DNA from 4 places in the Dorea chungnamensis genome. Region 1 is predicted to be linked to each of the others. Evidence: riboswitches for the same ligand, from Rfam matches in the RefSeq annotation. Region 1 holds a riboswitch; each other region holds the start of a gene.
What was found. A riboswitch is a leader RNA that binds a small molecule or an ion and turns the genes downstream of it on or off. The one in region 1 is predicted to bind cobalamin.
Positions count from the first base shown of each region.

Region 2: it holds a riboswitch for cobalamin, as region 1 does, so the genes downstream of both, cbiD (cobalt-precorrin-5B (C(1))-methyltransferase CbiD) here and ABE613_RS09700 (hypothetical protein) in region 1, are expected to answer to the same signal.
Region 3: it holds a riboswitch for cobalamin, as region 1 does, so the genes downstream of both, ABE613_RS05640 (sirohydrochlorin cobaltochelatase) here and ABE613_RS09700 (hypothetical protein) in region 1, are expected to answer to the same signal.
Region 4: it holds a riboswitch for cobalamin, as region 1 does, so the genes downstream of both, ABE613_RS06240 (uroporphyrinogen decarboxylase family protein) here and ABE613_RS09700 (hypothetical protein) in region 1, are expected to answer to the same signal.

Region 1 covers NZ_JBDOHT010000009.1:115,544-117,751, reverse strand. The annotation lists gene ABE613_RS09710 (dicarboxylate/amino acid:cation symporter) at 1-104, shown strand, start outside; gene ABE613_RS09705 (prepilin peptidase) at 88-531, shown strand; cobalamin riboswitch at 608-806, shown strand; gene ABE613_RS09700 (hypothetical protein) at 974-2,208, shown strand, end outside.
Region 2 covers NZ_JBDOHT010000013.1:65,731-67,938, forward strand. The annotation lists gene cbiD (cobalt-precorrin-5B (C(1))-methyltransferase CbiD) at 1-1,059, opposite strand, end outside; cobalamin riboswitch at 1,203-1,388, opposite strand; gene ABE613_RS11750 (Uma2 family endonuclease) at 1,447-2,208, opposite strand, start outside.
Region 3 covers NZ_JBDOHT010000005.1:7,864-10,071, forward strand. The annotation lists gene ABE613_RS05635 (ABC transporter permease) at 1-763, shown strand, start outside; cobalamin riboswitch at 822-1,010, shown strand; gene ABE613_RS05640 (sirohydrochlorin cobaltochelatase) at 1,242-2,208, shown strand, end outside.
Region 4 covers NZ_JBDOHT010000005.1:139,510-141,717, forward strand. The annotation lists gene recO (DNA repair protein RecO) at 79-828, shown strand; cobalamin riboswitch at 1,076-1,262, shown strand; gene ABE613_RS06240 (uroporphyrinogen decarboxylase family protein) at 1,328-2,208, shown strand, end outside.

The DNA.
Region 1 (2,208 bases):
CTCCAACGGCTACGAACATTACTGGAGATATTGCATGTTCTGTTGTGATTCAGGCAACTGAGAACAAAAAACAGAAGGAGAGATCGGATGGTGAATGTCTGTAGAATATTATTTGCGGCAGGATTCTTAAGTTTATTGGCAATGATAGCCTATAATGATTGGAAGACAATGAAGATTCCGAACAAATTAATCATAATAACTGGAGGGGTTGGTCTGGCATCAACCCCTTTTTTCACAGAAATCAGTCTGATGGAGAGAGGAATCGGCGTCTTATGTATCAGCATACTGCTTCTCATTATTACGTGTATTGTTCCGGGAAGCTTCGGCGGCGGTGATATCAAACTCACGGCTGTCTGTGGATGGTATCTTGGATGGCGGTGTATGATGCTTGCATTCGTAATGGCGGTATTTAGCGCAGGAATCTATGTAGTATGGATTCTGGTGCAAAAAAAAGTTGGATATAAAACATCATTTCCATTTGGGCCATTCTTATGCCTTGGTATGGCTACAGCTTATTTTTTGAGAATGTGAAAAAGGAAGGACTTTCTTTGGGAAATATTGTAATTGGCTGATAAGTTTGCTACAATGAGGTAGTGATTGATAATATCAAATATATGGGGTTTTCAGTGCCAGACAGATGTTCATCTGTAGGGGTAAAAGGGAATCAGGTGCAAGTCCTGAGCGATCCGGTCACTGTAAGCAAGGAGTAAGGCTCTGATATGCCATTGCATATATTTTATATGTGAGAAGGTGCAGCCGAGCGTTGATATGTAAGTCAGGAAACCTGCTGAAAATGTTGGTGAATAGCTTCCGAAGAAAGTGTTTTCATGTAATAAAGTAAAAGTTGTGGGAAAATATTTTTCACAGCTCTTGAAGAATGTCTGCTTTCGGAATGATAGCAGATTTTTTTTGCAATACCAACAAGGGGCCACTTCCCCAGAAGGCCGAAAATAATCAAAAGGAGAGGATTTAAGTGAAAAGCAACACGAAAAAATTTCTTGCCCTTCTTCTGGCTGTGGCTATGGTAGTAACACCTGTGACCTCGCTTCGAGCAGAAGAGCCGAATGTACAAGGACAGGAAAATGCAGAGAATGAACAGCAAGAAGAAGTGGTAGAAGGAGAAGAAGCTGAACAGGGAAATCCTTCTGATATTCCGCAGAATGTAGAACCTTCGAAGACCGAAGAGAAAGTGGAGAATCCACAGACAATGGAGAATGAAACAGTACAGCTGGAGAATCAGCAAAATATTTCTGAAAATGAGGAAATTACCACAACTGAGATAATAAATCAAAGTCTATTAGGAGTACCAATGCTCTTAGAAGAAGGTGAGGTTGATAATACTAGTATCCAGATTCCAACCGGAGATGTGGGAATAAAGGTATTAAAGGTTTCTGATAATACAGAATATAAAATGTTTAAAATAGCAAATTCAGAAGCAGTTATTAGTGGAAATCAGATTAATATCAGCATGTATACAGCCAATGTAAGTTACAGTAAGATTTATCTTGGAAATGTTGAAGATGCAACGTTGGAAAAAGCAATAGACGGAATAGAAGTTAATCAAGACGGGAAATCAGGATGGGTATTTAATTTCTCCGTGTCAGTATCTGACGCAGGTAGCAATGTACCAATCGCTTTATATAATCCAGGTGAAGGAAAGGGATGGTATAAAACAACTCCTTTGGTACTTCAGATTCCAGCAGAAATAGTTGGAGAAACAGAGCCGGATCCAATTCCAACACCAGGTGCTTTGGAGAATGGAAGATATATAATAAATGCAACTTGTACAGAGGGAATGTTTAGCATTGATAATTGCATACTCACAGTTGATAATGGTATGATGACGGCAGAATTGACTCTAAGCACTAAAAAAACAGGTTATGATTATTTGTTTGTTGGTTCAGGAGAAGATGCAGAAAAAGGTTCAGGATGGATAGGAGCTAGAAAGGAATATAAAGAGGGGGATACAACCTACCGTACATTTGATATTCCTGTTCTTGTTCTGGATAAGGAAATTTTAATTGCTGCACATTCAATCGCGAATGATGAGTGGTATGATCGTCATGTTACATTTTCTTCTGAAGGTGCGCAAAAAGTAACAGATTCAGATTCTGGGAATAATTCGTCTGGCAGCACAGGCAACACTGGTAATTCAGGTTCCAGCGGCAGCACCGGTTCTTCCGGCAGTCAGAATAATAGCAATCCAGA
Region 2 (2,208 bases), on a different contig from region 1:
TGTGATCGCACCAATCTGAAGCTCACCTGCTGCCCGGTAATTCAAATACTGCTCCATTCGCTCCATTATCTGCCCCATAATCCTTTCTCGCTCAGAAACTGTGCATCTGTCCAATGCATCATCTGTTGTCATACAATCCAGGAATTCACAGGTCTTTTCCCTCGAAACTCCTGCTTTTAACGCTGCCGCTGCAAGAATCTCCATCCGACAGTCCGCCCATCTTGAATGGGTATTCATAATCCCTCCGGCAACTTTAATGAGTTTTCCGATATGCCCTACCAGCAGAATACCTTTACTTCCCTGATCAATTGCCATATCTATAGTCTGTCCAATATAATTACTGCATTTAACCACTTCCTGCTCTTCAATCCCATAGGCTTGTCTCAGAAAATCCAGGCCATAATTCCCCGGTGCCGCAATCAGATATTCTTTTCCTGCCGCTATTTTCACTCTTATATCCAGGCAAATAGTATCCAACAATGCCTGCTCACTCATCGGTTCTACCAATCCGCTGGTTCCCAGAATCGACAGACCACCCTCAATTCCCAGTCTCGGATTAAAAGTCTTTGCTGCAAGACGTTTTCCTTCCGGTATGGATATCTCAACATATATGCCCCCAAGATAACCAACCTCCTCACAGGCATCCTCCACTTCTTGCAAGATCATCTTACGCGGAACGCGATTGATCGCCGCATTCCCAACTGGTTGATCCAGACCTGGTTTCGTAACTCTCCCGATTCCCTGACCTCCATCAAGAATGTACTGTCCTGTATTTGTTTTTTCCACTTTACTGTACACCATGATTCCGTTCGTGATATCAGGATCATCTCCACTATCTTTTTGGACTGCACAAGATATGCTCTGTATCTCCTTTTGATTCTCATCCCGGTATTCTATCCTGATATCATGAATCTTCAACTGAAGTTTCTTTCCCTTGGGAAGTTCCACTTCTACCTGATCTATCTGCTCTTTTGCAAATAGCATCTTCAGCGCGGCTTTCGTCGCCGCCTGTGCGCACGTTCCCGTAGTATAACCCCAGGCAAGTTTTTTCTGTGCCATTCTTTCTCTCCTGTCACATCTTTTTCTACATTCATGAATATATCTTTTTCATATGAAAGAAAAAGGAGGTGACGCCTTGCGACAATCCCTCCATACAATCAGAACTTTTCCATTCTTATGTATCATCCTGCCCTCACCGTAAGACTTTACTCTGATTACTGGCAGGTATCCTGACTTAAAACTAAAACCTAATCCCCGCCCTTCCCGTTGTCATTCTCACAACAGTGGTCCGCAGGTTTCGTCATTTCTTACAGTAGAGTGAGCTGCTGCGGATTCGCACCGCATTCCCTTTTCATCCACAAAGTGAAACCAGTCTCAATATCTATATTCTATCGGTTTATGTCAGGCATGTCAAATTCTTTTCTGCTTCCTGTTTCTATTCCCTTTTTATTCATATAAAAAACTTATATATTCATAGATTTCAGCAAAATTTATGATACATTTCCCTTCAAAAATCCTCACTGGAACTTTGTCATCAAATCCATAGATTACTGGAAATTCATCATGTTCAAAGTCATATACTAATACTTTTTTCTGTACCGGATCTACAATCCAGTATTCTCTGACTCCTGCACTGGCATATTTTTCACACTTTATAATCATATCTTTCTTTCTTCCTGATTCAGAGAGAATTTCCACAATGAAATCCGGTGCCCCATAAGTACAATGCTTAATTAATTTCCTCCGATCACACACTACAAACACGTCTGGCTGAACCATCGTCTTATCATCACAGTCGAGCTGAACATCTGCCGGCGCAACAAACGGAATACACTGCCCACCTTCTTTTTTTATATAATCTTTGATTGGCTGCCATATCTCTGTACATAATAATTGATGCAAATTCGACGGTGCCGCCATATCATAGATGACTCCATTCATTAACTCCACACGTCTTTCTTTCGGCAATGCATAATAATCTTGCACAGTATATTCCCCCGGTCTTTTCACCGAATAATCCCTTACAGATTCAGCCATCTTGTTATCTTCTTTTTTCAGCACTTTCTCTAAAGCCAACAATGTATCATATCGTGGTGAGGCAGTTACACCCGCAAAAATTTTCTGCACTGTGCCAAGAGGAACACCCGATAGTTCTGAAATCATTTCGTTCGTATAACCTAAGAGTTTCTTTCTCTCTTTCATTTCCTG
Region 3 (2,208 bases), on a different contig from region 1:
TCGGGATAACAGCAGATATATCCAGATTGAAAACTTATCAGAACTTGAAGAAAATGAAGTGTACCTTTCACGACCATTCAGTGAGAAGTATAACCTGAAGGTGGGAGATATCATTAAGCTGGATGAAAAATATGAACATAAGCAGTATCAGTTTAAAGTATCAGGAATTTATGAAAAATGTCAGAGTATTGCAGTTTTCCTTCCGATTGAAAAATATCGTTCTTTATTTGAACTGGGCAAGGAGGAGTTCACCGGATATATCTCAGACACAGAGATTACCGATATCGAAGAAGATAAAATCGCGACAGTTATTACGAAAGAGGATATTACGAAAATGTGCGACCAGTTAGATCATTCTATGGGAGCCTATATGCAGTATTTTCAGATTCTGTGTATCCTGTTATCTGCAGTGCTGATTTATCTATTGACAAAGCTTATTATCGAAAAGAACGAAACGGCAATCTCCATGGCGAAGATTCTTGGTTATGAAAACCGTGAGATCGCAAGCCTATATTTGCTATCTACAACAATGGTAGTGGTTGTGGCGTATACCATAAGTGTAATATTAGGTTCTACGGTAATGAAACAGGCATGGAAAATCATTATGTTTAAATATAATGGATGGTTTGCCTTTACGATAGAGCCAATGGGCTATGTGAAGATGTTTTCCTTCGTTCTTCTTGGATACCTGATAGTAATAATACTGGATTTCAGAAGAATCCGAAAGATTCCGATGGAAGAGGCATTAAAAAATGTGGAGTAGTCAATAACCATAGATATTAAAAAACAATTTCAGAGACTTTACATTTTTATTCGGGTGTGATAAGGTATGTTCGATAGGTTCAGACAATCATGGATTGTCTGATGAAAAGGGAAACAGGTGCAAATCCTGTACGAACTCGTCACTGTAAGCGAGGAGTGCAAGGCCAGATAAGTCACTGAGCAATTGGGAAGGCGGCCTTGGATGTGGATCCGTAAGTCAGGAGACCTGCCTATTGAAAAACGGAGTGGGATATGCCCACAGATCACGAGTAACTGGTCGCAACCGATTATAATGGAGATATTACATTTCTGGCAGTGTCTGTATCTGCCGGAAGTGTTGTTTGATTATGTCAGTATTACGTCCTTTTACCATTTTATGGAAAAAGGACGTTTTTTGGCTTTAAGTCATTATACCCTCATAAGTACTGCCGTTATATCCTTTTGTCGGAAATGGACCAGAAATAAGAAGGAGGAACAAGATGAAGAAAAGAGTAGTAGCAATCTTGCTGGCAGTTTCCATGGTAAGTGCTCTGGTAATGACCGGATGTTCTGGCAGCAGTGAGGAGACATCCGAAACGGCGGAGGAAACTGAAGAAGTAGAGACAGATGCTGATCAGGAAGCGGCAGATGAAGTAGCTGCATTGATTGATGCCATCTATGTGCAGGAGAGAACAGATGAAACGGATGAACAGTGCAAGGAAGCCAAAGAGGCATGGGACGCACTGACAGATGAGCAGAAGGAATTGGTAGAAGGGGAAAATGCAGATCCGGATTACTTTGGAAGAGATACAGGCGATGCATCCAAAGATGATCCTCGTAATCAGGATGATATTGGTGAAAATGAGATCCTCGTAGTCAGCTTTGGAACCTCTTTTAATGACAGTCGTGTGGCTGATATTAAGGGAATCGAAGATGCACTTCAGGAAGCATATCCTGACTGGTCGGTAAGAAGAGCATTTACGGCACAGATCATTATTAACCATATTCAGGCGAGAGATGAGGAATGTATTGATAATATGGATCAGGCATTGGAACGTGCAGTTTCTAATGGAGTGAAAAATCTGGTGGTACAGCCGACGCATCTGATGCATGGCGCAGAATACGATGAGCTGATGGAATCTGTAGAAGCTTACCAGGATCAGTTTGAATCTGTAAAAGTTGCAGAGCCTTTGCTTGGAGAAGTCGGAGAAGATGCAACGGTTATCAATGCTGATAAAGAAGCGGTTGCTGAAGCGATTACTTCTGAGGCAGTGGAAACAGCAGGATATGACAGCCTGGATGCTGCAAAAGAAGATGGCGCTGCATTTGTATTTTTGGGACACGGTACCTCTCATACTGCAAAAGTATCTTATAGCCAGATGCAGACACAGATGAATGACCTCGGATATGACAATGTATTTATCGGAACGGTAGAAGGCGAACCGGAAGAAACGGCATGTGAAGCTG
Region 4 (2,208 bases), on a different contig from region 1:
AAGTGACAGATTATCTTTGCTATAAGGGAATGCAGATTTGTAAACAGATAATAAAAGACCATGAAGGTGGAATAAACGGTGAATCAGATTACAGTGACAGGCCTGGTCCTGCAGGCAGCTCCTGTCGGCGAATATGACAGACGAGTGGTAATTCTGACAAAAGAACGAGGGAAGATTGCAGCATTTGCCCGCGGCGCAAGAAGGCCTAACAGTGCACTGATGGGAGTGACGAGTCCATTTTCCTTTGGAGAATTTACAGTTTATGAGGGGCGGACATCATATACATTGGTGTCGGCCTCTATTTCCAATTACTTTCAGGAGCTGCGTATGGATGTTGAAGGGGCATATTACGGATTCTATTTTATGGAACTGGCCAATTATTATGCAAGAGAAGCTAACGATGAGACTCAGCTTTTAAAGCTTTTGTATCAGACTCTTCGGGCACTTGTAAATCCCCATATACCAAATCTGCTGATTCGATATATCTACGAGCTGAAAACGGTCAGTATCAATGGAGAAGGACCACAGGTTTTCCAGTGTGTAGGATGCGGTGACAGAGAAAGACCAATGGTGTTCAGTGTTAGACGTGGAGGTCTGCTCTGTGACAGATGCAGAAGAGATGTTTCGGATGGAATGGTGCTGAATCCCTCTACAATCTATACGCTTCAATATATTGTGGGAACGCCGGTGGAAAAACTATATACCTTTACCGTATCTGATGAAGTGCTTCGGGAACTGGGAAAGGTGACCGGAAGATATCTGGAAACTTACGTAGGAAAAAGATTTAAATCATTAGAGATATTAGAACAATTGACAAAATTAGGATAAAAATATACATAAAAGGGGAGCCTCGCACCCGACCAGATCTGTTGGTGTGCGAAACTCCTCTCTGATGTTATTCTTTTTCAAGCAGCGTTTCCTGTAATATATTTATCTGTATTATAGTTTGTCAGAACGAAAACATTAAGTGAATGAATCATTTAGAGATGAAAAACCCGTAGAATAGAAACTGTCTATATAAGACTTTTATTATAGTAATAACCGATTTGGAAAATGTTAATTTACATGATAAACTTGAAATGTAAACGTATATAGTGACAATGAAAATTGTTGAAAAGGGAATTCGGTGAGAGTCCGAAGCAGCCCGCTCTACTGTGTGACGGACGATGGTTTTATTGACCACTCAAGATGTTTTACTTTTGGGGAAGGAAATCCAGAGGATGAAGTCGAGTCAGGAGACCTGCTATATATTTTCAGGAGATTTCGGTGGGGAAAGGCAGTGTTTACGCTGTTTTTTCGTACCGTATTTTATTTTAGGAGGTAAAAAATGGATTATCAAGAGCTGAAAAAGTTGATGAATGAACAGAAAGAAGAGATGACACCTTCTGAACGTATGGCAGCATACATGAAAGGGGAGGAAGTGGACTGCATTCCATATGGAATTCTTGCCCCAGAGATGGCGATTGCCAATCTGATGGGATATTCAACGAAACAAATGAGCGAAGATCCGGAAGTTATGGCAAAGGTCATCAGGGAAAAAGATGTGACATATAACAACTTTGGATTTGGTGTTGGGCCGGATTTAAGAACCATTGGAGTAGCACTTGGATCGAAACTTTTTACACCGGAATACGGAGTGCCTCGAATCGAAGAACATGTCCTTATGGATTATGCAGATTTTGATAAATTAAAAGTCGTGGACCCATATGACAATCCAGTTCTCACTCCAATGATTGAGATGGCAAAGCAATTAAAAAAACTGTTGCCGGATTATCCAATCAGCACAGGTGTGACAGGGCCGGTGTCATGTGCAGCTGCGATCAGGCCGGTGGACTTAATGTTAAGAGATACCAGAAAGAATCCGGAAATGTTGAAAAAGCTTTTGAAACTTTCCAATGAATGTTCATTAAAATGGGTAGAAGCATTTTGTAAAGAATTTGGACCATGTTCTGTATTTATATCTGATCCGGTGACCTGCTCGGATATTTTGAGTAAAAAGCAGTTCGATGAGTTTTCTTACCCATATTTGAAAGAGTTAATTGATGGGCTTTATGAAATAACAGGACAGCCGCCGATGATCCATATTTGTGGAAAGACAAAACCAATCTGGAACGACATTGCAAATAGTGGAGTATGTGCATTTAGTATAGATAATTGCGAAGATCTTGCTGAGGCAAAAGAAGCGATTGGAGATAAAGTGATGTTAAT